Linked DNA regions of Aromatoleum petrolei. The protein of the gene in region 1 interacts with the protein of each later gene in a pairwise test. Links are inferred from orthologs where the notes say so. Each region holds a gene or a part of one and is shown on either strand. Other genes may lie near its edges.

Region 1 (14,816 bases):
GGGCGCGCACCTTGAGTTTCGCCTTGGTCGGCGATTCGACCCAGATGTAGTCGCCGTTGCGGAAGCCGGCGTCGTTGGCGTCCTTGGGGTTCACCTCGGCGAACATCTCCTGCTGCAGCTCGGCGAGCCAGGGATTGGAGCGCGTCTCCTCGCCGCCGCCCTCGTACTCCACGAGGCGCCCCGAGGTCATGATCAGCGGATACTCCTTGGAGATGTCCTTGACCTTTTCCTGCAGCGACTTGTACAGCGTCGGCAGGCGCCAGAACTTCATCTTGTCGTCGTGCGTGGGGTACTTCTCGACCAGATCCGGGCGCGGCGAGTAGATCGGCTCGCGGTGCAGCGGCACCGGGTCGGGGAAGTTCCACACCAGCGCGCGCGCCTTGGCGTTGCCGAAGGGGTGCATGCCGTGGTTCTTCATCGCGACGCGGATGATGCCGCCGGAGAGGTCGGTCTTCCAGTTCCTGCCCTCGGCGGCGGCCTTCTCGGTGTCGGTGAGCTCGTCCCACCAGCCGAGTTTCTTCAGCAGCACGTCGTCGAACTCGGGGTAGCCCATCTGCAGCTCGGCGCCCTTGGACGCCGAGCCTTCCTCGGCGAGCAGCGACACGCCGTCCTTCTCGACGCCGAAGTTGGCGCGGAAGTTGCCGCCGCCGTCCATCACGTGCTTGGAGGTGTCGTACAGGTTGGGCGTGCCCGGGTGCTTGAGTTCGGGCGTGCCGTAGCACGGCCACGGCAGGCCGAAGTACTCGCCGTCGCACGGGCCGCCGTTGGCCTTCAGCGTCTTCACGTCGAAGGTGTGCATGTTCTGCATGTGCAGCTTCAGGCGCTCGGGCGACTGGCCGGTGTAGCCGATCGTGAAGGTGCCGCGGTTGATCTCGCGCAGGATGTCCTCGGGCACCGGCTCGTCCCAACCGTCCTTGTCCTTCACCAGCGGGATGTTCTTCACGAGCTCGTCGCCAAAGCCGAACTTCTTCGCGAAGGCGTACATGATCGTCTGGTCGGGCTTGGACTCGAACAGCGGCTCGATGACCTTCTCGCGCCACTGCAGCGAGCGGTTCGACGCGGTGGCCGAGCCGGAAGTCTCGAACTGCGTGCACGCGGGCAGCAGGTACACACCGTCCTTCCTCACCATCGCCGCCATCGACGCGGTCGCCGACGGGTAGGGGTCGATGACGACCAGGGTGTCGAGCTTCTTCATCGCCTCGACCATCTCCGCGCCGCGCGTCTGCGAGTTCGGCGCGTGGCCCCAGTACACCACCGCACGCAGGTTGCCGCCGGGCTGGTCGATGAGTTCCGGGTTCTCGAGCACGCCGTCGATCCAGCGCGACACGGTGATGCCGGACTTGGTCATCAGCTCCTCGGACTTGTAGCGCGCCTTGACCCACTCGTAATCCACGCCCCACACCCTGCACCAGTGTTTCCACGAGCCCGCGGCCAGGCCGTAGTAGCCGGGCAGCGAGTCCGGGTTGGGGCCGACGTCGGTGGCGCCCTGCACATTGTCGTGGCCGCGGAAGATGTTGGTGCCGCCGCCCGCGACGCCGACGTTGCCGAGCGCGAGTTGCAGGATGCACATCGCGCGCACGTTGGCGTTGCCGACGGTGTGCTGGGTCTGACCCATGCACCATACGACGGTCGAGGGTTTGTTCTTCGCCAGCGTCTCGGCGACGGTACGCACCTGCTCCTCGGGGATGCCGGTGACTTCCTGCACCTTGTCGGGCGTCCACTTCGCAACTTCCTCGCGCACCTTGTCGAAGCCGTAGACGCGCTGGCGGATATATTCCTCGTCCTCCCAGCCATTCTGGAAGATGTGGTACAGCAGGCCCCAGATGAAGGGGATGTCGGTGCCCGAGCGCAGGCGCACGTAGTAGTCGGCCTTGGCCGCCGTACGCGTGAAGCGCGGGTCGACGACGATCATCTTGGCGCCGTTCTCCTTGGCATGCAGGATGTGCAGCAGCGACACCGGGTGCGCTTCCGCCGCGTTGGAGCCGATGAACATCATCGCCTTCGCGTTCTGCATGTCGTTGTAGGAGTTCGTCATCGCGCCGTAGCCCCAGGTGTTGGCGACGCCGGCGACGGTGGTCGAGTGGCAGATACGCGCCTGGTGGTCCATGTTGTTCGTGCCGAAGAAGGACACGAACTTGCGCATCAGGTAGGACTGCTCGTTGCTGTGCTTCGACGAGCCGATCCAGTACACGGCGTCGGGGCCGGATTCCTCGCGGATCTTCAGCAGGCGGTCGCCCACTTCCTGGATCGCCTGCTCCCAGGTGATCTTCTGGTACTTGCCGTCGACCAGCTTCATCGGGTACTTCAGGCGGTGCTCGCCGTGGCCATGCTCGCGGATCGACGCGCCCTTGGCGCAGTGCGCGCCGAGGTTGATCGGCGAATCGAACACCGGCTCCTGGCGGATCCACACGCCGTTCTTGACCACCGCGTCGATCGCGCAGCCCACCGAACAGTGCGTGCACACGGTGCGGCGCACGCTCGCGTCGCCCGCGGCGCCTGCCGCTTCGGGGCTGGCCGCGTCGGCGCTGCCGATCAGGTTGTAGGGCAGCTGCGCCGCCAGCGCGCCGGCGCCCACGCCGAGGCCCGAGCGCTTGAGGAAGGTGCGCCGGTCCATGGTCTGGCCGAAGTGCCGCGCCGCCGAGCTGCGCAGCTGACGGGCGGCGCCCGTCGCCTGGGTGGATTTCCTCGTGAGCATCGCCTGTCCCCCGCCTAGATGCGCGCAGTGCGGTAGTAATTGCGGGCGTGCTCGCTGACGCCACGCTCCGTCCCGGTTTCGCCCGCCGCCGGTGCCGACGGCGCTGCGACCGCGGCCGGCTTGCCGGCGACCGTCGCGACGGCCGCCGCGGCTGCGGCGCCGCCGGCGCCCAGTGTCAGCAGGAAATGACGGCGCTGCAGGCCGGATTTCTTGTCTTCCATGGTCCTTCTCCCGTATCGGATCACTTGGCCGGCCCAAGGGACCGGGTGCGACCTACTCCATTGCGAAAGCTTCGCTCTCGATGTCGAAAAACACCCGCATCAGCGCACCGGTGCGGGCATAGAACCGTGCCTGCGGCGCCGCGGCGAGCGCGTCGGCGAGACGCACGTACCAGGGCTGCAGATGACGGACGAAAAAGCGCCGCTGCCGCGCAAGGCCGGCCTCGTCGGGGCCGGTGAGCACGAGGTGACGCATGACCTCGGCGAGCGCGGCGATGTGATCCTCGGTCTCGGCCACCCCCGGGCGGCGCGCGAGGCCCAGCTCGGCAAGGTCGTCGCGCAGTTCGGCGAGCGGCTCCTCCATGAGGAAGCCGGCGAGATAGAAGGAGCCGAAGAGCATCACCTCGGGCCGGCCGACGCCGTAGAACAGGGTGTGGTATTCGTCATGCAGGCCCCTCGCGTCGCTGTCCGCGGCGACCTCGCCGAGCCCGGCCCAGGCGACCGCGAACGGCGTGTCGCCGCTGCCGAGCACGCGCGCGGAGGCGACCAGCGCAGCGAGCAGCGGCGCTTCGGGCGCACCGAAGAACAGGTTGCCCAGCAGCGCGTAATGGTGCGCGCGCGCCCGGTCCTCGTCGGTGAGCACCGGGACGTCGCCGGGCAGCGGGTGCTGCGGCTGGAAGATCGTGGCAGGTGCGTTCATTCGGTCATGTTCCAGGCTTTGGCGCCGTTCTCGTTTTCCATCAGGTCGATCACGCGGCAGTCGGCGCACATGTGCAGGCGCCGTCGCTGCGCCTCGCTGGCGAACATCGAATGGCCGGCAAGGCGCGCGAACATCGCGTCGATCATCGGCTTGGCGCCCATCGCCGTGCCACAGCGCACGCAGTGGAAGATCTCGGCTTCCTTCAGCGGCACCACGCGGCGCGCCGCGTCGTCGAGCCGCAGGCGCGGCGTGAGCGCGACGGCGCTCTCCGGACAGGCGTTTGCGCACAGCCCGCACTGCACGCAGCTCTTCTCGAGGAAGCCGAGGCGCATCGCGTCAGCGGCGGCGCTGAGCGCCCCGGTCGGACAGGCACCGACGCAGGCCATGCACAGCGTGCAGGCGTCGCTGACGGCGACGGCACCGAAGGGGGCGCCGGCCTTCAGCGCGATCTCAGTGACCGGCGCGGGCGCGACCGCGTGCAGGTGGCGCAGCGCGAGGTCCAGCGTGTCGCGCTTCCTCGGCACGAGGCGAAAGCTCGCCGGGCGGCTCACGCCCTGCGCGGGCGACCAGTCCCACGATGCCGCCTCGAGGGCCGGCCAGTCCTCGGCCTCGATCACGCGCAGGTGCTCGCCGGCGTAGCCCAGCCCGGCGAGGATGGTCTGCGCATGGGCGGCCTGCGCCCACAGCGGCGCCGCGTCGTGCGTGCCCGCCGCCAGCACGGCGACCTGGCAGGCCCCGAGCGCGAGGCTGCCGAGCATCAGGTCGAGGCCCGCCGCATCGGCGCTCCAGAGCTCGAGCGGAATCACCCGCGCCGGCAGGCCCTTGCCGCGGCGCGCGAGGCGCTCGATCAGCGCGCGGCCGGCCTCGGCCGAATGGAACAGCAGGCAGGCATCCTCACCACCGGCCTCGCGGTAACGCGCGAGCACCGTCTTCACGCGCAGGCCGACGTCCTCGACGCGCGGATACTGCGGCGCGAGCGCGCCGGTCGGGCACACCGTCGAACAGGTGCCGCACCCCTGGCAGAGGTAGGGATCGACGCGCACGGCGTCGCCCGCGGAGGAAATGGCCTCGGCCGCACAGGCCTCGATGCAGTTCGAACAGCCCGCCTTGCGCGAGCGGCTGTGTGCGCACAGCTTGGCGTCGAGCGCGACGTAGCGCGGTTTCTCGAATTCGCCGACGAACTCGTCCAGCGCCTGCACCGCGAGCGCCTGGTCGAGCGGGTCGCGCCCCGGCGCAGCGTAGCCCTGCGGCGGCTCGACGCGCCTGAGCAGCGCTTCCGGCGAGAGGTCCAGCACGAGGTCGAAACGTCCCTCGCGCCGCGTGTCGGTGCGCGCGAAATCGATCGCGCCGACCGTGCCGCAGGCCGCCACGCAAGCGCGGTGCGCGCGACAGCGGGCGGCGTCGACCTGGTAATCCCAGCCGATCGCCCCTTCCGGACAGGCGCGGATGCAGGCGTTGCAGCGTACGCACAGGTCGAGGTCGATCGGGTTCTGCTGCGCCCAGACGGCGTCGAAGGCACCGAGGTGGCCGGAGAGCGTCACCCCCGCACCGGACCACACCGGATAGCGCCGTTCGAGCGGCAACTCGGCGTCGCGGCTCGCGCCGGTGAGCAGCACGGACACCTCGAAGCGCCCCGCCAGGCGCTCGGCCCAGCCCAGCGCCGCGCCGGCCTCGCCGACGATCAGCAGGTTCCTGCCCGCCGCCAGCGTCACCCCGGCGACCGGATCCGGCTCGGGCAGCATCGCCGCGGCGAGCAGCGCCGCCATCTTGGGCGTCGCGCCGCGGCCTTCGGCCGACCAGCCGGCGTTTTCGCGCAGGTTGAAGAAATCGATGCGCACCGCCGGACGCTCCGCCGCCACCTCGGCGAACAGCGCAGCCTCCTGCGTACAGCCGACGAGGACGTCGCCGCACGCGAGCGCAGACTCGAACTCACCGATCTCCCGCCGGCACAGCTCGTGATGGACTTTCAGCGGCCCGGGGATGCCCGCCGCGAGGGCTTTTTCATCGACTGCGAAACTGCGGTTGCAGTCGCACAGCCTGATCTGTCTCGCCACTTGGATGGTCGCCTGCCTGATTGGTGTGATGCAGCCAAGCAGAGGACGTACCAAGGAATCAGTAGAAAAAAGGAGCAGAACTCCTCGATTTACCGTAGAAGAACGCCGCGAACGCCATCAGCCGGGACTAAAAGTCCCAGCGGCCCCAAAATGTCGCATTTCCTACGCGCGATGCTCGGGCATGGCGTCGCCGTGGCCGTCGCCCTCATCCTCGCCTGCGGACGTCGCCGCCGCGGGTGACGGACCGGGCTCGGCAGCGGCGGCCGCCTGCGGCGGGGCCGGCTGCACGGCGCTCTCGTCCGCCTCCTCATCCTTGAGCAGGGTCTCGAACTGCCGCAGCTTCTGCAGCATGTCCGCCGGAATCGGGTCGCCGCCCGAATAATCGTCGATGTAGATGTCGAGCTTGTCCATGCGCTCGAAATGGAAGTGCGGATCGCTGAAGAGCTTGCGCAAGGCCGCGCGGCGCAGCGATTCGCTGACCTCCTTCTTCATGAAGGCGCTGAAGTCCGCCGCGAGGTCCAGGCTGTCGATGGGCGGCAGGGCCGCTTCCGCGGGGGATGCCGGGGTCGCGGCATCGGCCGCGGGCGGCACGGCGCGGGAGGCCGCGCCTGCGGCGCTCGGAGCCGCCGGCACCACCGGGGCCGCGGGCGCGGCGGCGCTCGTCTCGCCGCGCTTCAGCCGCGACCAGCGCTCGAGGAAACGGGTCATGCCTGCTCCCGGTCCTGCGCCAGCGGATCGTTGCGGCGGATCTTCTTCCGCGGCGCCGGCTTGTAGTGCAGGTTCACGAACTCGCCCACCCAGTCGGCGATCTCGCGCGGCATCGCCACGCCGTCGACCTGCTCGCCCGAATCGAGCAGGCGCGCCGCCTCGCCGTAGCTCACCGTGACGGAGAGCGGCTTCGCGACGCCGTCTTCCCTGCGCCACATCACGAACACCTTGGGCACCGGCGAACTCAGGTTGAGGAAGTAGTTGTCCGCCTCGTCGCGAAACAGCTCCAGCGCGAAGCCGCCGACGAGGTACTGGTCGCGGTCGGCCTCCGCCACCAGCTGGCGCGTCGCCCCGGGGTTGTCGCCGAAGGCCGGCACGACGCCGACCGCCTCCCACGCCTCATCCGCCCAGCGGCTCTGCAGGCGGCGGCGCTCCATGATGACGGCGAGGGGAAAACGGTCCATGCGACGAACTCCTGATGACTCGATCCTTCTTAGGATAGGCGAAGCGGCCACGGCGGGCGACCGTCACACCGCCGGCCGATGTCCGAATTTCCCGCCCGCCGCACTAGGAGCCTGTCGGACCTGAAGAATCGAAGCGAAAATTCGGCTGGGCGAGGACAGATTTTGTCGATTTTGCAGGTCAATAGTCATTCTATTGACCAAGAAAGCGGCGAAATATGGACCGCCCAGGCGGATTTGCAGCCGATTTCCTTTAAGTCCGACAGGCTCCTAGAATACCCCCTCGAACCCACCCGTCCCTCTCCATGCCCTCCGCCCCCGACACGCCGCGCCGTCCACTGCTGAGCCACGCGAGCCACCCGCTGACGGTGACGATCCCGGCCGTCGACGAGAACGGCGAGCACGTGCCGACACAGATCGCCGGCGAGTTTCCGCTGACGATCTACGTCGATCGCCGCGAGATCGTCACGCTGATGACGCTGGGCGCCGCGCCCGAGGCGCTGACGATAGGCTGGCTGCGCAACCAGCGCCTGGTCGCGAGCCTGGACGACATCGAGGCGGTGCAGGTCGATTGGGAGGTCAATGCCGTCGCGGTGAAGACGCGCAACGGCCTCGTCGACGCCGATGAGCGCCTCGGCAGCCGCACCGTCACGACCGGCTGCGGCCAGGGGACGGTGTTCGGCGGCCTGATGGACGAGATCGACGCGATCCACCTGCCGGCCGACCGCAGGCTCACGCAGGCGACGCTATACGCGCTGATGGACGCGGTTCGTCACCACGAATCGATCTACAAGCAGGCCGGCGCCGTGCACGGCTGCGCGCTCGCCTGGCCCACGGCCGACGGCTGCGAGATCCTCATGTTCGTCGAGGACGTCGGCCGCCACAATGCCGTCGACGCGATCGCCGGGCAGATGTGGCTGGACGGCCTCGGCGGCGGCGACAAGATCTTCTACACCACCGGCCGGCTCACGTCGGAAATGGTCATCAAGACCGCGCAGATGGGCATCCCCTTCCTCGTCTCGCGCTCCGGCCTCACGCAGATGGGCTGGGAGATCGCGCGCAAGATCGGCCTGACGATGATCGGGCGCGCGCAGGGCAAGCACTACCTTCTATTCACCGGCGAGGAGCGATTCACCCGATGAGCGTGCGCGAAAAGATCACCGGCGTCGTCCTCGCCGGCGGACAGGGGCGGCGCATGGGCAGCGTCGACAAGGGCCTGGTCGAGCTGCGCGGGCGGCCGATGGTGGCTCACGTGATCGAACGCTTCGGCCCCCAGGTCGACGAGCTGATCATCAACGCCAACCAGAACGCCGAACGCTACGCCGCCTTCGGCTACCCCGTGTTCCCCGACGACATCGGCGGCTTCGCCGGCCCGCTCGCGGGGCTGCACGCAGCGCTCTCGCGTGCACAGCATCCGCTGGTCGCGACCGCCCCCTGCGACTCGCCCTTCCTGCCGTCCGATCTCGTCGAACGCCTGTACCGCGGCCTCGCCGAGGCCGGCGCCGAACTCGCCGTCGCACGCACGTTCGACCAGCCCCACCCGGTGTTCTGCCTGTGCCGGCGCGACGTGCTCCCGCACCTCGACGAATTTCTCGCCGGCGGCGGACGCAAGATCGACTTCTGGTATGCGACGCTGAAGATCGTCGAAGTGCGCTTCGACGACGAGGAAGCGGCGTTCCGCAACATCAACACGCGCGACGAACTCGACGACGTCGCACGATGAGCGCGCCCGAGCCGCCCGTCCTCACCCCGCTCGTGCCGGAGAGCCCTTGCCTCACCGCGAGGCAGGCGGCGGCCTACCTGCACCTCAACGAGAAGAAGCTGTACGAGCTCGCCAACAGCGGCGAAGTCCCGGCCGCGCGCGTCGGCGGCAAATGGCTGTTCCCGCGCCGGCTGCTCGACGAGTGGCTGCTGGAACAGGCGCACGGCGGCGTGTTCACCGACCGCCTGCTGATCGCCGGGGGCGACGACGCGCTGCTCGCCGCCGCGGTGCGCCAGCTCGCCGCCGAACTCGGCGCCGAGGCCTTCGTCGCCTACAGTCCGACCGCGACGCTCCCCGGCCTGGAACAGCTCGCCCGCCGCCGCGCCGACCTCAGCGTCGTGCACTGGGGCGACGTCGGGCACAGCACCAGCCTCCACGCGACGCTGCTGCGCGCCCATCCCGGCCACGCACGCTGGACGCTGGTGCGCATCGGCCAGCGCGAGCAGGGCGTGCTGCTGCGCCCCGGCCTCGGCATGGACCAGCTCGACACGCTGGCCGCGTTCGACGTGCGCTGGGCGATGCGGGAACCCGGATCGGGCGCCGCACACTTCCTCGCCTCGTCGCTCAAGGCCCGCGGCCTGCGCGCGGACGACTGCAGCGTCGTCGCGACCGTGCATGGCGAACGCGAGGCCGCCGCCCTGCTTGTGCGCGACGCCGCCGACTGCACCCCCGGCACGCGCGCGACAGCGAGCGAATTCGGCCTCGACTTCCTGCCGCTCGGCTGGGAAGCGCTCGACCTCGCACTGCCGAAGGAGATCTACTTCCGCCACCTCTTCCAGCGCCTGCTCGTGCGGCTCGGCAGCGCCGAGATACGCGAGCTCGCGCAACAGCTCGGCGGCTACGATCTCACGACGCTGGGACGGGTACTGGATCCATCCTGAACACGTAATCCACGACGAAGTCCGCGACCGCCTGCGGGTCGTTGATGTCGAGCTGCGGCAGCGCGGTGTCGAGCTCGACGTCGGTCGCGACCGCGACGATGTGCGGATCCTGCTGGTAGAACGGTGCCTCGCGCACCGCCGTGCGGCGCACCTCGATCTTGGGAATCTGCGCGCGCTTGAAGCCCTCGACCAGCACCAGGTCGCAGGGCGAGAGTTTCTGCAGCAGTTCGTCCAGCGGCAGCTCCGGGTCGCCGCGCAGCTCGTGCATCAGCGACCAGCGCCGCCCCGAGCTGATCAGCACCTCGCGGCAGCCGGCATTGCGGTGCCGCCACGAGTCCTTGCCTTCGTGGTCGATGTCGAAACTGTGATGCGCGTGCTTGATCAAGGACACGTTGAGGCCGCGCGCGGCGAGCACCGCAACGACCTTCTCGATCAGCGAAGTCTTGCCGCTGCCGGACCAGCCGGCGAATCCGATCACTTTCAATGCTGTTTCCTGTCTCACGGGCGCCAGCGCGCACTCACGCGACCGACTCGCCCCACTCCGCGCACTTGCGCTCCAGCGTCTTGCGCGACACCCCCAGGCGCCGCGCCGCCTCCGACTTGTTGCCGCCGCACGCATCCAGCATGCGCAGGATGTGGCGCTTCTCGACCTCGTCGAGCGGCAGGTCCGTGCCGCCGGCGAGCACGTCGCCGCGCGCACCCAGCGCCTCCACCGGGAAATGGCCGAGGATCAGCGAGCGCTCGATGAAGTTGCGCAGCTCGCGCACATTGCCCGGCCAGCCGTAGGTCTCGAGACGCGCGAACAGCGTGTTCGACAGCGCGAGCGGCGGCACGCCCAGCTGCAGGGTCAGCTGCTGCATGAAATGGCGCACCAGGTCCGGGATGTCCTGGGCGCGCTCGCGCAGCGGCGGAATCACGATCTCGACCACCGCCAGGCGGAAATACAGATCCTGGCGGAAGCGCCCGGCGGCGACCTCCGCGGCCAGATCGCGGTTCGATGCCGCGATGATGCGCACATCCACCGGCACCTCGCGCTCCGAACCGACCGGCCGCAGCCTGCGCTCCTCGAGCACGCGCAGCAGGCGGGCCTGCAGCGCCAGCGGCAGCTCGCTGATCTCGTCGAGGAAGAGCGTGCCGCCGTGAGCATAGTAGAAGAGGCCGTTGCGCGTCTCGGTCGCGCCGGTGAAGGCGCCCTTCACGTGGCCGAAGAGCTCGCTCTCGATCAGCCCGGCCGCGATCGCCGCGCAATTCACCGGCACGAAGGGGCGCTGCGCACGCGGGCTCATGCGGTGCAGCGCGCGCGCTGCGACTTCCTTGCCGGTGCCCGATTCGCCCAGCAGCAGCACCGTGCTGGGCATCTGCGCGACGCGCCGCAGGACCGTGCGCAGCTCCTCCATCGCCGTCGAGTTCCCGACCAGGCCTTCGACGTCGGCCGACAGGCCCGCGAGCTCGCGCCGCAGGATGAAGTTCTCGCGCGCGAGGTGGGCGCGCTGGAAGCAGTTCTTGATCGAATTCAGGATCTGGTCGACACGGAAAGGTTTGAGGATGAAGTCCGACGCACCGCCGCGCAGCGCGTTGATCGCGGTGTCGAGGTCGGCGAAGGCGGTGATCAGGATCACGTCGCCGGCGAAGCCCGATTCGCGCAGCTCGTGCAGCCAGTCGAGGCCGGACTTGCCCGGCAGCGCGATGTCGAGGATCAGCAGGTCGAAGTGCAGCCGCGCCATCAGGCGCATCGCGTGCTCGGCGTCCGGCGCGGTTTCCACGAGGCCGCAGCGCGGCTTGAGCGCGCGCTCGAGGAAGCTGCGCATGCCTTCCTCGTCATCGACGATAAGGATCGAATGCGCCTGCCAGTTGAATTCCGGAGTTCCGCCGTGGCCCGGCGCGCCCCCGTCCCGCTCATGCTGCATCGCTGTCCTCTTCATGAGTCGCCCGTTTCTGCGAATGGCCGGCGCACAGTTGGATTTTGATGATAACCGAGCCTCCGCCACCTACGCCCCAACTACGCCTCACCAGCGCCGCAAAAACCCCGGAGCGCTCGGGGATTCGTCATAACGCGCGTCGCGCCTCAGCCACAGTGCGAACTCCGTGCCCTCGCCGGGCCGGCTGTCGACCTCGATACGGCCGCCATAACGCTCGACGATGGTGTAGCTGATCGACAGCCCCAGCCCGGTGCCGCTGCCCTTCTTGGTCGTGAAGAAGGGGTCGAAGATGTGCGACAGATCCTCCGGCGCGATGCCCTGGCCGGTGTCGCGCACCCGGATCACCGCGCCCACCGCCTCGCCGTCCTCGCCCCAGTCTGCCGTCGCGAGGCTCAGGCAGCCGCCCGCAGGCATCGCCTGCACGGCGTTCACGATCACGTTGATCAGCACCTGCTGCAGCTCGCTGCGGTTGATCTCGATGCGCGCGCCGGCACCGAAGTCGGTGATGACCTCGATCGCGCGGCGGTCGAAGTTGTGCTGCGTGAGGAACAGGCAGTCGGCGACGACCTCGTTCACCTCCACCGCCTCCGCGTACCCTGCGAACTCGCCCGGACGCGCAAACTGCAGCAGCTTGGTGACGATCTGGCGGATGCGGTCGGTCTGCTCGTGGATCAGGCGGATCTCCTGGCGCACGGGCTCGGCGGCTGGCCCCAGCTGGTCGCGCATCACATCCAGGTTGCCCTGGATCACCGCCACCGGGTTGTTGATCTCGTGCGCGACGCCCGCCGTCAGTTCGCCGATCGCCGCCAGCTTCTCGCTCATCACCAGCTGCTGCTGCGCACGCCGCAGCGTCTCGTTCGCCTCGCGCAGCTCCAGGGTGCGCTCGGCCACCTTGCGGTCGAGTTCCTCCGCCCAGCGCTGCAGCTCCTCGCGCTTGGCCGACAGCGTGTCGAGGAGCTGGTCGAACTCGCCCGCGAGCCGCCCCAGCTCGTCGCGGCTCGCCACCTCGCCGACGCGCGCGTCCGCTTCGCCCTGCTCGACGCACTGGATCACCGCGTTCATGCGCTCGATCGGCCGGAACACGCTGCGCGCCCAGCGCAGGCTGAGCACCGCACCGGCCGCGCTGATGGCGATGAACAGCGCGAACAGCGCCCCCATCGCCATGCGTCCCGCGCTGCGGAAGGGCTCCTCCAGGAAACCGACGTACAGCATCCCGACCCGCTCCCCGCGACCGTCCGCGATCGGCTCGTAGCCCGAGACGTAATCGTCGTTCACGACGAAGGCCGTGCCCAGCCAGGTCTCGCCGCGCCCCAGCACGCGTTCGCGCACCGCCTGCGACACACGCGTTCCGAGCGCCCGCGTGTCGCCGAACAGGCGCACGTTGGTGGCGATGCGCGCGTCGTCGAGGAACAGGGTGGCGGTCCCGCGACTGCCGAGCGGCAGCGAGCCGTCGCGATAGACGATGGCGTTGATGCGGTCGACCATTTCCAGATTGCCGTTGAGCAGCACGCCGCCCTCGAGCACGCCCACGAGGTTGCGCTTTGCGTCATACACCGGTGCGGCGGCGTGAATCACCAGTCCCCGGTCCTCTGCGGTGCGCGCATCGGGTGCGGCCGCACGCGTTTCCACCAGCGGCAGCCACGCGCGCTCACGCAGCGCCGGGGACAAATATTGGAGCGCCTCGGGCGCGAATCGTTCTACCGTCGTCAGCGCGGTGCCGTTCAGCGCCGACGCCACCGCCGGCCAGGCGAGGCGCGGGGCGGCCGCGCCCGCGAGCGGCTGCGACGCCGCCAACGGGCGGCCTTCGCGGTCGAGCAGCAGCAGGAAGTCCAGGCGCCGCCCGGGAGCGAGTTCCGCGAGCAGCGTGGGCAGCGCCGCCGGCTGCGCGGCGAGCAGCCCGACCAGGCGGTGCGATTCGGCGAGCGCCTGCACGTCGTGCCCGACGCCGATGCGCACGCGATCGAAATACTCGTGCGCGGTGACGAGATCGGAACTGATCTTGAAGTTCAGCAGGCGCTCGTAGCCCTCGCTGCCCCAGGTCCATACCAGCCCCAGCAGCACCGGCACCCCGACGACCAGCGGGGCGAGCACCAGCGCGAGCAGCTTGGCGCGGACCGACCTGCGCAGCCGATCGGTCCAGCGCGGGCGCTTCGGCGCATCACGATCCGCCGCGCGCCCCGACGCCGTGGGAGCGGATTCCTCCGCGAACGGGACCGTTTCGCGGCTGAAGCCGCTCCCACCGGACAAGGGTGGGGAAGCCTAGCGACCTACCATCATCTCGCGCAGGCGGGCGACACGCTCCTGCGTGGACGGGTGGGTCGAGAACAAGCCGCGCAGGCCGCCGCCCGACAACGGGTTCATGATCATCATCTGCGCCGTCTCGGGATGCGCCTCGGCAGCGTGCATCGGGATGCCGCGCGCGTAGGCATCGATCTTCGCCAGCGCGCTCGCGAGCGCCTCGGGGTCGCCCGAGATTTCCGCGCCGCCACGGTCCGCGCCGAACTCGCGCGTGCGCGAGATTGCCATCTGGATGATCATCGCCGCCATCGGCGCGAGGATCATCACAAGGATGGACAGGATCGGGTTGGGCCGCTCGTCGTCGCGGCTGCCGCCGAAGAACATGCCGAACTGGGCGAGCATCGAGATCGCGCCCGCGACCGTCGCCGAGATTGTCGAGATCAGGATGTCGCGGTTCTTCACGTGCGCCAGCTCGTGCGCCATCACGCCACGCAGCTCGCGCTCGGACAGCATGCGGATGATGCCGCTGGTCGCCGCGACCGCCGCGTGGTCGGGGTTGCGCCCGGTCGCGAAGGCGTTGGGCTGCTCCTCGTCGATGATGTAGACCTTGGGCATCGGCAGGCCGCCGCGCTGCGCCAGGCCGCGCACCATGTTGTACAGATAGGGCGAGCTGGTCTCGTCGACCTGGCGCGCGTTGTACATGCGCAGCACCATCTTGTCGGAGAACCAGTAGGCCCACACGTTCATCGCACCGCCGAACAGCAGCGCGATCAGCATGCCCTGCTTGCCGCCGAGCATGCCACCCACGGCACCGAACAGGGCGACGATACCTGCCATGAGGATCGAGGTCTTGAGCCAGTTGCCGAACATGTGCGTATTTCCTTCCTCAGTGATTGGGCTTGTATGACCCCATGTGGGGCCGAACGCCTAGGCTTCAATGCGGAGCGGGGATTTCTCCCCGCGTGCCATCAGGCTCCGCTGCCGAAGCGTTCGCCTGCACTGACCGGGAATCCGCGCAGAAATTCCCCGGCGGGCATGCGCCGGCTGCCCGGCTTCTGCAATTCGACGAGGCGCAGCGCGCCCTCGCCGCAGGCGACGAGGACCCCGGACTCGTCCGCCGCCAGCACCGTGCCCGGCTCGCCGGCTGCGGCGACGGGCTCCGCACGCCAGATCTTCACCG
Region 2 (14,724 bases), 1.1 Mb from region 1 along the record:
CCCCTTTAGCCCGGGGTCTTTTATTTTCCGGCACCACCCAGCCGCGCCGCAGCCGGAATCGGGCGCAACTCTTCCGTCGGAAGATTCAGCCAGCCCGCCACGGTGTGCTCCACCTCTTCGGCCCCGACCTTCTTCAGGCTCGAAAACAGTTGCACCGTGACCTGTGCCCCCATCGGCGCCACTTCGCGACGCACCGCGGCCAGCGTTGCAGCGGCCTCGTTGCGTGTGAGCTTGTCCGCCTTCGTCAGCAGCACGTGAATCGGCCGCCCGCTGGGCAGGAACCAGTCGATCATCTGACGATCGAGCGGCGTCAGCGGATGACGGGAATCCATGATCAGCACCAGCCCGACGAGATTCTCGCGCCGGCGCAGGTAGTTCTCGAGGAGGCTCACCCACTGCCGGCGGATCGCTTCGGGCACTTTCGCGTAGCCGTAGCCTGGCAGGTCGACCAGCACCGCCCCGCAATCGAGACGGAAGAAGTTGATCAGCTGCGTACGTCCGGGCGTCTTCGATACATATGCCAAACGAGTATGATCGGCAAGCGTATTGATGGCACTCGACTTGCCGGCGTTCGAACGGCCGGCGAAGGCAATCTCCGCCCCGTCGGGAACCGGCAGATCGCCCGGTTTTGCAATGGAAATCTCGAATTTTGCGTTGCGGAAGAGCGACATCGGAAAGGAGAGGAAAACGCGGATGGTTATGCCGGTCGGCGTACATTGCATCGCGCAAATCCCGCCAGCTGTTATAGAATACCGCGTTTGCGATAACCACTCACGGCTTTCTGAGGACACCATGATCAAGCGTTCCCTGCTGCTCTCGCTGCTGCTGGTTACGGGCGGCCTTCATGCCCAGGACCAGGCTCCCGACCTCGCCAAGGCGAAACAGACTGCAGAAACCCTCTGCGTCGGGTGCCACGGCGCCGACGGCAACAGCCCGATTCCGGTCAACCCGAAACTGGCTGGCCAGCATGCCGACTACCTGTTCAAGCAACTGAAAAACTTCAAGGGCTGGAACGGCAAAGCTGCCGAACGCGAGAACCCGATCATGGGCGGCATGGTCGCCGCGCTCGAGGAAGCCGACATGAAGGCGCTTGCGATCCATTTCTCGTCGCAGACGCTGCAGCCGGACTCGGCCAAGAACCCTGAGCTCGCAAAGCTCGGCCAGAACATCTGGCGCGCCGGCATCCCGGCCAAGGGCGTCCCTGCCTGTGCCGGCTGCCACGGTCCCGCCGGCGCCGGTCTGCCTGCGCAGTTCCCGCGCCTTGCGGGCCAGTACGCGGACTACACCGAAGCCCAGCTGAAGGCTTTCCGCGACGGCGTGCGCAAGAACGACCCTGCACAGATGATGCAGACCATCGCCCTGAAGATGACCGATCCGGAGATGAAGGCAGTCGCCGACTACGCCGCCGGCCTGCGCTGATCGTCCGGTTCCGCCGGAGTCTCGAAAGGGGTGGCCTGGCGCCACCCCTTTTCCTTTTCCGGCACCTCATCGTCCTGCCCGACCTTCGCACGACGCGCAAGATCGGACGATAATGCTCCCTTTGCATGATCGAGCGAACGCAGCATCCAGGAACGATAGCCATGGCACAGAACCCCGGTAGTCCGAACTCCGCCCGCTCGCCCAACTACACTGCCGCCGAGGCGAGGCAGGCAATCCTCGGACGGCTTTCCCCGACCGGCGGGTGGGAACGCATCAACGTCCGCAGCGCCCTTGGGCGCGTGCTCGCCGAGGATGTCATCGCGCCGTGCAACGTGCCGGCGCACGACAACTCGGCAATGGACGGCTACGCGGTACGCCATGCCGATCTTGCGACGCAGGGCGAGAGCGTCCTGACGGTGGTCGGCACCGCATTCGCCGGCAAACCCTTCTCCGGCATCGTCGGATCCGGCCAGGCCGTCCGCATCATGACCGGAGCGCCAATTCCGGAAGGCGCCGACACCATCGTCGTGCAGGAAGTCGCGCGCGCAGCCGAAGGGAAGGTGCACGTTCCCCCGGGGCAGCGCGCAGGACAGAACCTCCGCCGCGCCGGCGAGGACCTGGCACTCGGCGGCGTCGCCCTGCCCGCCGGCAAACGCTGCGGCCCTGCCGAATTGGGCCTCGTCGCCTCGCTCGGCATCGCCGAAGTGGTCGTGCGCCGCCGTCTGCGCGTGGCTTTTTTCTCCACTGGCGACGAACTCGCATCGATCGGCAAGCCGCTTGCACCGGGCGAGGTGTACGACAGCAACCGCTACACCTTATTCGGCGCACTGTCGCGCCTGGGCTGCGACCTCATCGACATGGGGGTGGTGCGCGACGACCCGCAGACTCTGGAAACGGCCTTCCGCGACGCGTCGGCCAATGCCGATGTAATCTTGACCAGCGGCGGCGTATCAGTCGGCGAGGCGGATTTCATCCGCGAGCTCGTGAATCGCCTGGGCGAGGTTGCCTTCTGGAAGATTGACATCAAGCCCGGACGACCAATGGCCTTCGGCCGCGTCGGCGATGCGTGGCTGTTCGGCCTGCCAGGCAATCCCGTCGCGGTGCTGGTGACCTTCTACCAGTTCGTGCAGGACGCCCTGCAAACCCTGTCCGGCGTATCACCGCTGCCCGAGCCGGTCTTGTTCGAAGTGGCATGCGGGGAGAGTATCCGAAAGCAGCCCGGAAGACGCGAGTTCTTGCGCGGGCGCCTTGCCGTCGTGAATGGCCGCCAGACGGTACGGCTCGCCGGCGCCCAGGGCTCCGGCGTGCTGCGCTCGATGTCGGAAGCGAACTGCTTCATCGTGCTGCCCGAAGAGCGCGGCGATATCGAGGCAGGCGACACCGTGCAGGTACAGATCTTCGACGGTCTCGTGTGAGACATACCAACAGGACGACGCAATGAATCAGGACGAACTTAAGAAGGCCGCAGCGCGAGCGGCGCTGGATTACGTCGAGGACGGCATGATCGTCGGTGTCGGCACCGGCTCGACGGTCAACCATTTCATCGATGGGCTGGCCGACATGCGCGACCGCATCGCCGGAGCCGTCTCCAGCTCGGAGGCGAGCGCACGCCGGCTCGAGTCCTATGGCATCCCCCTGGTCGACCTCAACGACGTAACCGAACTACAGCTCTATGTGGACGGCGCCGACGAGATCGACGGCGGGTTTGCCATGATCAAGGGCGGCGGCGGCGCACTCACGCGCGAAAAGATCGTCGCTGCGGTCGCCGATCGCTTCGTCTGCATCTGCGACCAGTCCAAGCTCGTGAACTGCCTCGGCGCATTCCCCCTGCCGGTGGAAGTGATCCCGATGGCCCGTGCCTATGTCGAGCGCCGCCTCACGCGCATTGGCGGACGCCCCGTGCTGCGCGAAGGCTTCGTGACCGACAATGGCAACCTGATCCTGGACGTACATGGGTTGCGCATTCGGGATCCGAGGAGCCTGGAAACGGAAATCAACCAGATCACCGGCGTGGTGACCAACGGCTTGTTCGCGCTACGCGGCGCCGACCTGCTGCTGATGGCCACCCCCGCCGGGGTCGAGCGGCGCGTGGCGGTGACTTCCTGAATCGAAGACATCGGTGCAATATTCCCGTCACATTAGGCTGCTAGCCTCGCGGACTCTCGGGACCGGAACATGAAGATGAACAAGCACACCTACACGCAGTTCGACAAAGAGCTGGAAGCCATACGCAAGCGCCTGCTGGAAATGGGTGGACTGGTGGCGCAGCAGCTGACGCGTGCGATCGAAGGCCTCGGGACGGGCAACCAGGATCTGCTCGAACAGGTCATCGCCGATGACCGCAAGGTCAATGAAGAGGAAGTCGCGCTCGACGATGCCTGCATCCATGTCATCGCGCGCCACGCCCCGGCAGCGGGCGACCTGCGCATGGTCATGACGATGATCCAGATGATCACAGACCTCGAGCGCATCGGCGACGAGGCCAAGAAGATTGCCAAGGCGGGGCGCCAGATCATCGACTCGGACGCCGCCTTCGTTCCCAAGGTGGAGCTGCGGCACGTGTCGACGATGGTCGTCGAGATGCTGCAGGGCGCGCTCGACGCCTTCGCGCGCATGGACCCGACGGCGTCGCCCGACATCGTGCGGCGTGACAAGGAGGTCGATGCAATCTTCAAGGGCATCATGCGCCAGCTCATCACGTACATGATGGAAGATCCGCGCGTGATCACGCGTTCGCTGGACGTGCTGTTCATCGCCAAGTCGATCGAGCGCATCGGCGACCATGCGAAGAACCTGTCCGAATACGTGGTGTACATGGTCAAGGGCCGCGACGTGCGCCACGAGGGTGTCGAGGCGCTGGAGCGCGCATCCGGCGCCAACTGACGGCAATCGCGCCGCCCTGTCGTGGCGGCCAATGCAAAAAGGGATGGCCGCGGCCATCCCTTTTTCATTGGCGCGCGCCGATCTCCGGCGCTCAAGCTCACTGCGCCGGGGGGACGTAGCCGCCGACCTGGTCGGCGCCACCGCCGAAGAAATGCTTTTCCATCTGCTCCGACAGGTACTTGCGCGCACGCGCATCCATCAGATTGAGACGGTTTTCGTTGATCAGCATGGTCTGGTACTTGACCCACTGCTGCCAGGCTTCCTTCGAGACGTTGTCGAAGATGCGCTTGCCGAGCGCACCGGGAACCGGGGGCAGGTCCAGCCCCTCGGCCTCGCGACCAAGCTTGATGCAATTGACCATACGGGCCATCGTTCAGTCCTCTCTTCTGCAATCGGGTTCATCGGATTCGGTGGGGCTCATTCTAGCGGATTCCCCGGCACAGCTCTCAGCCATGGTCCATTGATCGCGCCCGCCGCTCTTCGAGCGGTACATCGCCTGGTCGGCTGCCGCGATCAGCTGCTCGGAGGTCGATGCGTGGCGCGGGTAAATCGCGATCCCGAGGCTCGCGGTGATGCCGACGGTACGCCCGCCAAAGTCGAAGCGCAGCCCCTCGATCACCTCGATGATGCGGTGCGCAAGCTCGCACAACTCGGTCTCGCCGGCATCGGGCACCACGACGCCGAACTCGTCGCCACCGAGGCGGCAGAACATCTCGTTGCGGCGGATAACGTCGCCGACTCTGTCCGCCAGCGACACCAGCACCTCGTCCCCGGCCTGGTGGCCGAACTCGTCGTTGATCGGCTTGAAACCGTCAAGGTCGATCGCGAGGAGGCCGACCTCGTCGCCGCGGCGCGAGGCGTCGGCGAGTTGCCGGTCGAGCTCCTCGTGGAAGCGACGACGATTGTAGAGCCCGGTCAGCGGATCGTGCTCGGCCAGCTCGACCAGCCGCTGCGCGGTGCGGCGCTGTTCGGTGACGTCCTCGTAGATCCACAGACGCCCGATGCCACGACGCCCTTGCGCAGCCTCGACGAGCGCGGCGATGTCGGTGACGATGCGGCCGTCCTTGAAATGCACTTCATGAGGCTCACTGACGACGTAGGTGCGCAACACCGCGTCGATGTGCTCAAAGTAGGCTTCGGGCTGCTCGATGAGCTCGGCGACGCGGCTTTGCAGCACCACGTCGCGCATGCCGATGAGGTTCTCGTCGGGCGGAAAGCCCCAGATGTCCAGCATCGCGCGGTTGTAATAGAGCACACGGTGGTCGCGGTCCATGAACAGGATGCCCAACCGGATGACATTGAGCAGCGCCGACAGGCGCTGGCGCTCGTCGTTCGAACGCGCGAGGTAGCGCTCGCGCAGCGCCTGCGCGCGCCGCAGTTCGGTGACGGTTTCGAGGAGCTTGTACTCGGCTTCCTTGCGCGCCTGAATGTCCTCGGCCGACATCCTCAGGCCGGCGGGCTGCGTGACGTCCCTGCCCAGCGGCCGCCAATGGCAGGCGACCCAGCAGATGTGGCCGTCCTCGCGTAACAGCCGCATCTCGAAATCCTCACCGAGACTCCCCTCCGCCACGCGCTGCGCCATGCGCTGGCAGTAGCGGCGATCGGATTCATGCACCAGCAGCGCGAGCGCATCGGGTGCCTCGAGGCACGCCGCGGGACTCCAGCCTGTCAGCCGCTGTATTGACGGGCTGATCCAGGTCAGACGTCCGCGCATGTCGAACAGGGCTTCCACGCCATGCACGCCTTCTGCAATCTCGCGCAGGCGGGACACGCCAATGGCAAGCTTATCCAGCCGCTTCGCGTGATCTGCTGCGGACCCGCGAGCTCCCGCGTCGAGGGAAAGATGCGCGACGGTTTCCAATGCATCGAGACGCGACGCGATCGCGGCGTCATCGCCGGTCTGCCGGCGGACCGCCGCGTTGCCATAGAGGAGCGCCACACCGCCCCCCAGCCCCCCCGCCGCAAGGAGCACCGGACCCAGCACGCCCCAGTCGCCAACCACGCCGAAGTGCGCGCCGGCCAGGGCGCCAAGGCCCGCGAGCAGCGCTCCCGCCACGCCGGCCAGCGCCGGCGCAGCCCGCCACGGGACTTGCTTGCCGCTCACGAGGCCTCCGCACGCATGCTGCACGCGCACCATCGGCCGGACAATGCGCGCGCGTCCGTCATAGCTTCTTCACGAACACTTTCGAGCGGCGCTGGTAGTTGTACAGCTCGCGCTTCTTCTGCGGCAGGGCCTCGGGACCGATTTCGCTGAAACCGCGTTCGCGGAACCAGTGCGCGGTGCGCGTCGTGAGCACGAACAGGCGCTCGAGGCGCTGGTTGCGCGCGCGCTGCTCGATTCGGCGCAGCAACTGGTCGCCAAGCCCCGCGCGGCGGTATTCGGGAGTAACCGCAAGGCAGGCGAGCTCCGCCGCACGATCGTCGGAAAAAGGGTACAGCGCCGCGCAGCCGACCAGCACGCCGTCGTGCTCGACGACCGAGAAGCGGTCGATCTCCTGTTCCAGCAGTTCGCGCCCGCGCCGCACCAGCGTGCCGTCCGCCTCCATCGGCGAGATCAGCGCGACCAGCGCGGCGACATCCTCGAAGCTCGCGTCGCGCAGACGGAACAAGGGGTCGCGAGACACGACGGTACCGACGCCGGCGTGGGTGAAGAATTCCAGCAGCAGGCCGCCGTCCTTGTCGTGATCGATGAGGTGCACGCGCGACACGCCGCGCCGCACCGCGCGGATCGCGCACGGCAGGTAGAGGTCGAGGTCCTCGGTGAGCCCCTCCCCCGCATTGAACATGCGCTCGGCCTCGTCGGCGGTGACCGAATCGATCAGGCGCTGGTCCGCATCCAGCAGCCCCGGCGCGTCACACAGGTAGATCAGCTTCTCGGCCTTCACCGCAACGGCGACCGCCTCGGCAACCTCCTCCATGCTGAGGTTGAAGATCTCGCCTGCCGGCGACACTCCCATTGGCGAGATCAGCACGACGTTCTGCTGGTCGAGGTCGGCGTTGATCTCCTCGGCGATGATCTTGCGCACGGCGCCCGTGTATTGGTAGTCGACGCCATCGACGACCCCTACCGGACGGGCCGTGATGAAGTTGCCTCCGGTCACGCGCATGTAGCTGCCCGCCATGGGCGTGTTCGGCAAGCCCTGCGACAGCAGCGCCTCCACCTCGAGGCGGGTGACCGCCATCGCGGCCTTCACGCATTCGAGTGCATCGGCATCGGTGACGCGCAAGCCGTTGTGGTAGCGCGGCTCCAGCCCGCGGCGCGCGAGCTCGGCCTCAATCTGTGGACGTGCGCCATGCACCAGCACGAGGCGGATGCCCAGCGCGGCGAGCAGGTTGCAGTCGTAGGCCAGGCTCTGGGCGCGCGCGCCGGCGGCGACCTCCCCGCCGAAGGCGATGACGAAGGTGCGTCCACGGAAGGCGTGAATGTAAGGCGCAGCCCCGCGCACCCAGGCCACGAACTGCTCGGTCGACGCCGCGATGTCGGATGCCGCGGGATTGGAGGAGGGATTGGAGTGGCCGCTCAATTCTTCACCATCAGGAAATCATAAACCTCGCCGGGTGCGGCTAAGGGCACGCGTGCCCGGTCCATTCTAGCGGAATGCGCGGCGCATGGCGGCGCGAGCTCCTCACGGCGGGGTGACGCGGCTGCCGACCCGGTCCGTCAGCGATCCAGGACGGACTCGAGCCGTTCACAGAGCGTGCGCAGCACCTTGATGCGCGCAAACAGCTTGTTGTCCGCCTCCACCAGCGTCCAGGGCGAAGTCTCGGTGCTGGTGCGATCGACCATATCGCACACGGCATGGGCATAGCTGTCCCAGCGTTCGCGGTTGCGCCAGTCCTCGGCGGTGATCTTGAAGCGCTTGTGCGCCTCGGCTTCGCGCGCGCGGAAGCGCTCCAGCTGCTCGTCCTTGCCGATCTGCAGCCAGAACTTGAGCACCACCGCACCGGCGTCGGCGAGCTGGTCCTCGAAGTCGTTGATCTCCGAATAGGCGCGCATCCAGTCTGCTTCCGAGCAGAAGCCCTCGACTCGCTCGACGAGGACGCGGCCGTACCACGAGCGGTCGAAGATGGCGACCCGACCTTGCCGCGGCAGATGGCGCCAGAAGCGCCACAGGTAGGGCTGGGCGCGCTCCTCCTCGGTCGGCGCGGCCACCGGCACGACGTGATACTGGCGCGCGTCGAGCGCGGCCGTGACGCGGCGTATGGTGCCGCCCTTGCCCGCGGCATCGGCCCCCTCAAACACCAGCACGAGCGAACGCCCGCGGAAAGCCTCGTCGCGCGTGAGCAGCGCGAGTCGCCCCTGGTAGCGTTCGAGCAGCGTCTGGTACTCCTTCTTGTCCAGCGGCTGACGCAGCACGAGGCTGTTGAGCAGGGTGCGAGCGTCCGGCGCGGGCGGCAGCGGCGGCGCGGTCTGGCGCGTCACGAAGTGGCGCGCGCTGGCATCCAGGCGCTTGCGCAAGGCGTCGAGGAGCGTGCGCGCGACGAAGAGTTCGCGGTAACACGGATCGGAGCCGTCGACGATCAGCCACGGTGCCTCGCCCGTGCTGGTATGGCGCAGCGTGTGTTCGGCCACCTCACGGTGGCGGTCGTAGCGTTCGCACGCATGCCAGTCCTGCTCGGTGACCCGCCAGCGCGTGCGCGGATCCTTCTCCAGTGCCTTGAGGCGCTTGCGCTGCCCGTCCTTCGAGAGGTGGAACCACAGCTTGATCAGCAACACCCCTTCGCGCACCAGCATCGCCTCGAAGCGGTTGATCTCGTCCAGACGCTGATCGAGGTCGGCCTTTTTTGACACCTTGTCGACACGCTCGCGCATCGGGTCGGTGTACCAGTTGCCGAACAGGATGCCGATGCGCCCGCGCGGCGGCAGCGCGCGCCAGAAGCGCCACATGAAGGGACGCTCAGCCTCCTCGGTGGTGGGCGAGTCGAAGGCCAGCGTCTGGATGTGGCGCGGATCCATCCACTCATTGAGGAGGTTCACCGTCTCGCCCTTGCCGGCGCCATCGATGCCGTTGATCAGTACGACGACGGCAAAGGATTTCGCCTCGAGCAGATCGAACTGCGCGTCGAGCAGCTGCGCACGCAGCGCCGGCTCGGCGGCATCGTACTCGTCCTTGTCGACCTTGTGGCCCAGTTCTGCCGATTCGAACATCGTCCAGCCTCCTAGAAATCGCCCCACGCGGTCTGCAGTGCGGCGATCGCGGCGAGTCCGGCGGTTTCGGTCCGCAACACGCGCGGTCCCAGCCTCATCCCGACGCAGCCGGCGCTGCGGCACGCCGCGAGTTCGTCGTCGGACCACCCGCCTTCGGGGCCGATCAGCAGTTGCGCCTCCCCGGCCGGGCGGACGGCATCGAGCAGACGCTGCGTCGCCATCGGATCGAGGATCAGCCGCAAGCACTCACGGTGGCGTGCGAGATAGTCGCGCAAGCCGCAGATCGGTGCGACGAGCGGGACACGGTTGCGTCCGCTCTGCTCGCAGCCCGACACCGCGACCTGCTGCCAATGCTCGACCCGTTTGGCCGCGCGCTCGCCGGCGAGGCGCAGGACCGAACGCTCCGCCTGCACCGGGACGATCGCTGCCACGCCCAGTTCGACCGCCTTCTGCACGATCCAGTCCATCTTGTCGCCGCTCGCGAGGGCCTGCACCAGCACCAAGCGCAGCGGCGACTCGCGCTCGACCTCGCGCCGATCCTGCAGCGCAGCGAAGCATTGCTTGCCGCGCACGGACAGCAAGGCAGGCACCTCGCCGCCGCTGCCGTCGAACAGGATGACGGGATCGCCGTCGCGCAGGCGCAGCACGCGCGCAGCATGGTGGGCCAGCGCCTCGGGCAGCTGGATCTCGCCGGAAGCCGGCAGCGGGAAGGGGCAAAAGAAGCGGGAAATCATCGTGGTGTATTATAAGGACACTGCATTCCCGCGAGGCCCGCGCCCGGCACGGCCATGATTTCCAGTGTTCCCGAACGCCCCTCACGCGGCCTCTCAAGCGGCCCATTACGCGCCCGCCCGGCGCCAGTCTGCATGGCGTGCCGGAACGCGTCGGCCGGCAGTCCCCTGCCCATCGGCGGGCTGATGAGCGCGGGGCAACGCTGATGCCCACGGCCAGCCAAAGGCTTGCGCAGGCGCGGGCGCTCGAATCGCTGGTGCGCGACATCGCGCGCGAGGTGATCCTGCCGCGTTACCTGAAGACCGCACGCAACCGCAAGGCGGACGGCACGCTGTTTACCGAGGCCGATCTCGAATCTCAACGCCGCTTTTCCGAGGAACTGCCCAAGCTGGTGCCCGGGGCCGTGCTTGGCGAGGAGATGAGCGCCGCGGAGCAGGCGCACCTGTGGAGCGACGGGCGAAGCGGCTTGTGGTGCATCGATCCCATCGACGGCACCACGAATTTCGCCAATGGCATTCCCTTCTTCGCCGTCTCGATCGCCTATCTGATCAATCACGAGCCGCGCTTCGGCGTCGTCTACAATCCGGTCACCGACGAATCCTTCTACGCGGCCAAGGGCGCCGGCGCCTTTCTCAACGGCGTCGAACTGCCGCTGCGCGTGGCTGCGGCGCATCTGCCGGATGCGGTGGCCGGCATCGACTTCAAGCGCATCAGCCACCACCTCGGCGACGAACTGGCCGTGCGCCCGCCGTATTTCTCGCAACGCAATTTCGGCTCCAGCGCACTCGAATGGTGCTTCGTCGCCGCGGGACGGCTGGACGTGTATGTACACGGCGGGCAGATGCTTTGGGACTACGCGGCGGGCAAGCTGATCCTCGATGAAGCGGGCGGCAAGGCAACCGGACTGGACGGCGGGACGGTGATCGCGGGCCCGTCGATCAAGCGCGGCGTGATCGCCGCGGCCAGCCCCAGCCTGTTCACCGAGTGGCGCAACTGGGTCAGCGCCCACTCCTGATCGCCCGGCACCAGGCCTGAGGCGAACGCACACGAACCCTGCCATGATCCCCCGTCGCAGCACCCCTAGAAGCGATTCATGACTCTATCCGCCGCCACACCCTCAGGTTTGCAGGAACGCCGCTCCCATCCCCGCGTGCGCGAGATCTTCATCGAGGCGTGCGAACTGATCATGCCCTTCTTTGCCCGGGAAAACCGCTGGGGCAACTCGACGCTCGACCACCTCGCCTACCGCGTGCTGCGCGACCATTACCCCGAGCTCTCCTTCGAGGAAGTGCACGTGCTGGTCGTCGCCGCGCATCGCGTCCACGCCACCCGCGGCCAGCAAACCCGCTTCAACGACGCGTGAGCGCAGCGCGCCACACCCCGTGACCCCACCGCAACGGCAACCATCATGTCGACCAAACATCCCATCATCGCCGTCACCGGTTCGTCGGGTGCCGGCACCACGACCGTCAAGCACACCTTCGAGGCAATCTTCCATCGCGAGAACGTGAATGCGGCCATCGTCGAAGGCGACAGCTTCCACCGCTACACGCGCGAGGAAATGACGAAGCTGATCGAGGAAGCCGAGCGGGCGGGCCAGCGGGGTATCAGCCATTTCGGTCCCGAAGCAAACCTCGTGGAGGAACTCGAGGCCCTGTTCCGCGCCTACGGCAAGTCGGCAACCGGACGGCACCGCAGCTACATCCATGATGCCGAACGCGCCGCGCGCACCGGCCTGCCGATGGGGAGCTTTTCCGGCTGGGAGGATCTTCCGGTCGGCACCGACTGCCTGTTCTACGAGGGACTGCACGGCGCCCTCGTTACGGACAAGGTCGACGTCGCCCGTCACGTCGACCTGCTGATTGGCGTCGCGCCGACGATCAACCTCGAATGGATCCAGAAGCTGCACCGCGACACGCGCGAGCGCGGCTACTCGCCCGAGGCGGTGCAGGACACGATCCTGCGGCGCATGTACGACTACGTGCATTACATCGTCCCGCAGTTCTCGCGCACGCACATCAACTTCCAGCGCGTTCCGGTCGTCGACACCTCCAATCCCTTCATCGCGCGCGAAGTACCCACGCTCGACGAATCGATGGTGGTGATCCGCTTCAAGGACCCGCGCGGCGTCGACTTCCCCTACCTGCTGCGCATGATCCACGACGCCTTCATGTCGCGCGCGAACAGCATCGTGATCCCCGGCGGCAAGCTCGATCTGGCGATGCAGCTCATCCTCACGCCGCTGATCTGGAAGCTCATGGAGCGCCGGCGCGAAGCGATCTGACGCCCCGCGAGACGCGCCCCGGGGCGACATTTGACTCGAATGCACAGGGGTTTGTGTGCATTTTGCAGTGCAGCAGGCGCTACCCAAGCGCCCCCTTTTTCGGCGATAATCCGCGCTTTTCCCAGCCAGCCACCAGGCCCGAGAGATCCATGCAGGCAGCCCGCAACGAGAACCCGCGCAACGTGCGGCCCCCGGTCTTCAACCCTGTCACCGGTGCGATTCGTGCCTTGGCGATGGATGCCGTCCAGCAGGCCAATTCGGGCCATCCGGGCGCGCCTCTGGGCATGGCCGAGATCGCCGAAGTGCTGTGGCGCCACCATCTGCGCCACAATCCCGCGAATCCGAAGTGGGCCGACCGCGACCGCTTCGTGCTGTCGAACGGCCACGGCTCGATGCTGATCTACGCGCTGCTGCATCTCACGGGCTACGACCTGCCGATCGAGGAGCTCAAGCGCTTCCGCCAGTTGCACAGCAAGACTCCGGGCCACCCCGAATACGGCTACACCCCCGGCATCGAGACGACCACCGGTCCGCTGGGCCAGGGCATCACCAACGCCGCGGGCATGGCGCTCGCCGAGAAGATGCTCGCCGCCGAGTTCAACCGCCCCGGCCACGCGATCGTCGACCACCACACCTACGTCTTCCTCGGCGACGGCTGCCTGATGGAAGGCATCTCGCACGAAGCCTGTTCGCTCGCCGGCACGCTGGGCCTGGGCAAGCTGATCGCCTTCTACGACGATAACAACATCTCGATCGACGGTCACGTCGAGGGCTGGTTCACCGACGACACGCCCAAGCGCTTCGAAGCCTACGGCTGGCAGGTGATCCCCAACGTGCAGGGCCACGATGCAGCCGAGATCGACGCCGCGATCCGCGCCGCCCAGGCCAACACCGCGCAACCGACGCTGATCTGCTGCAAGACCGTGATCGGCGCGGGCGCCCCGAACAAGCAGGGCAGCCACGACGTGCACGGCGCGCCGCTGGGCGCTGCAGAGATCGCCGCGACGCGCGAGCACATCGGCTGGACCCACGCGCCGTTCGAGATTCCGGCCGACGTCTACGCCGCGTGGAACGCGCGCGACAAGGGCGCGGCCCTCGAAGCAGGCTGGGACCAGCGCTTCGCCGCCTATGCCCAGGCCTTCCCGGCCGAAGCCGCCGAATTCAAGCGCCGCATGGCAGGCGAGCTGCCCGCCGACTGGTCGGCGCACGTCGACGCGGTCATCGCCAAGATCGTCGACAAGGCCGAAACCATCGCCACGCGCAAGGCGAGCCAGAACAGCATCGAGGCCTTCGCGCCCAAGCTGCCCGAACTCGTCGGCGGCTCCGCAGACCTCGCCGGCTCCAATCTCACGCTGTGGTCGGGCGCCAAGGGCGTCACGAAGGATGCCGGCGGCAACTACATCTACTACGGCGTGCGCGAGTTCGGCATGGCCGCGATCGCCAACGGCATCTCGCTGCATGGCGGCCTGATCCCCTACACCGCCACCTTCCTGATGTTCAGCGAGTACGCGCGCAACGCGCTGCGCATGGCCGCGCTGATGAAGGTGCGCCAGCTGTTCGTATTCACGCACGATTCGATCGGCCTCGGCGAGGACGGCCCGACGCACCAGCCGGTCGAGCAGACCGCGACGCTGCGCCTGATCCCGAACATGGACGTGTGGCGCCCCTGCGACACGACCGAATCGGCCGTGGCCTGGGCGCACGCGATCGAGCGCAAGGACGGCCCCTCGTCGCTGCTGTTCTCGCGCCAGAACCTGCCCTTCCAGGCTCGCACGCCGGAGCAGATCGCGGCGATCCGCCGCGGCGGTTACGTCTTGTCGGACGCTGCCGGGGGCAAGCCGCAGGCGGTGATCATCGCCACCGGATCGGAAGTCGCGCTCGCCGTCGCGGCGCAGAAATCGCTGTTCGAGGCCGGCATTGCCGTGCGTGTGGTGTCCATGCCCTCGACCAACGTCTTCGACCGCCAGGACCGCGCCTATCAGGGCGAAGTCCTTCCCGCCGGCCTGCCGCGCGTCGCCGTCGAAGCGGGCGTCACTGACGGCTGGCGCAAGTACGTCGGCCTCGAAGGCGCGGTGATCGGCCTCGACCGTTTCGGCGAGTCCGCCCCCGCCGGCGAGCTGTTCAAGTATTTCGGCATCACTGCCGACGCGGTCGCAGAAGCCGTGAAGCAGATCGTGAAGTAAGCGTCGTCGCCGCGCTCCCGGCGCAGTCGGCGCCGGCAGTCCGCGGCGCCGGCTTTCGGATTGTGCTGTTCGTA

The links.
Region 2: the proteins of mobA (region 1) and moeA interact in binary tests that used the Escherichia coli proteins (3 or more experiments, as listed by UniProt). The link is inferred for Aromatoleum petrolei from one-to-one orthologs.

The regions. Positions count from the first base shown.
Region 1 is NZ_CP059560.1:2,637,894-2,652,709, forward strand. The notes cover bases 6,852-9,766. They hold mobA (molybdenum cofactor guanylyltransferase MobA), read left to right. Parts: upstream 6,852-7,974; coding sequence 7,975-8,559; downstream 8,560-9,766. Other genes in these bases: ToN1_RS12105 (formate dehydrogenase accessory sulfurtransferase FdhD), read left to right, coding at 7,142-7,978; ToN1_RS12115 (helix-turn-helix transcriptional regulator), read left to right, coding at 8,556-9,479; mobB (molybdopterin-guanine dinucleotide biosynthesis protein B), read right to left, coding at 9,445-9,766. Also shown: ToN1_RS12075 (molybdopterin-dependent oxidoreductase), read right to left, coding at 1-2,695; ToN1_RS12080 (hypothetical protein), read right to left, coding at 2,710-2,916; ToN1_RS12085 (TorD/DmsD family molecular chaperone), read right to left, coding at 2,969-3,613; ToN1_RS12090 (4Fe-4S binding protein), read right to left, coding at 3,610-5,667; ToN1_RS12095 (DUF3306 domain-containing protein), read right to left, coding at 5,830-6,375; ToN1_RS12100 (DUF3305 domain-containing protein), read right to left, coding at 6,372-6,839; more of mobB, read right to left, coding at 9,767-9,963; ToN1_RS12125 (sigma-54-dependent transcriptional regulator), read right to left, coding at 9,998-11,386; ToN1_RS12130 (sensor histidine kinase), read right to left, coding at 11,486-13,525; zinc metalloprotease HtpX, read right to left, coding at 13,658-14,506; fmt (methionyl-tRNA formyltransferase), read right to left, coding at 14,605-14,816. UniProt on the Escherichia coli protein: Transfers a GMP moiety from GTP to Mo-molybdopterin (Mo-MPT) cofactor (Moco or molybdenum cofactor) to form Mo-molybdopterin guanine dinucleotide (Mo-MGD) cofactor.
Region 2 is NZ_CP059560.1:3,758,362-3,773,085, reverse strand. Bases 885-3,707 are described here. They hold moeA (molybdopterin molybdotransferase MoeA), read left to right. Parts: upstream 885-1,580; coding sequence 1,581-2,834; downstream 2,835-3,707. Other genes in these bases: phoU (phosphate signaling complex protein PhoU), read left to right, coding at 3,601-3,707; rpiA (ribose-5-phosphate isomerase RpiA), read left to right, coding at 2,857-3,525; ToN1_RS17120 (c-type cytochrome), read left to right, coding at 885-1,419. Outside these bases: yihA (ribosome biogenesis GTP-binding protein YihA/YsxC), read right to left, coding at 21-671; more of ToN1_RS17120, read left to right, coding at 793-884; more of phoU, read left to right, coding at 3,708-4,302; ToN1_RS17100 (oxidative damage protection protein), read right to left, coding at 4,400-4,672; ToN1_RS17095 (sensor domain-containing diguanylate cyclase), read right to left, coding at 4,676-6,406; argA (amino-acid N-acetyltransferase), read right to left, coding at 6,465-7,826; pap (polyphosphate:AMP phosphotransferase), read right to left, coding at 7,964-9,451; ToN1_RS17080 (16S rRNA (uracil(1498)-N(3))-methyltransferase), read right to left, coding at 9,463-10,185; ToN1_RS17075 (inositol monophosphatase family protein), read left to right, coding at 10,389-11,198; ToN1_RS17070 (hypothetical protein), read left to right, coding at 11,277-11,546; ToN1_RS17065 (phosphoribulokinase), read left to right, coding at 11,592-12,467; tkt (transketolase), read left to right, coding at 12,617-14,650. UniProt on the Escherichia coli protein: Catalyzes the insertion of molybdate into adenylated molybdopterin with the concomitant release of AMP.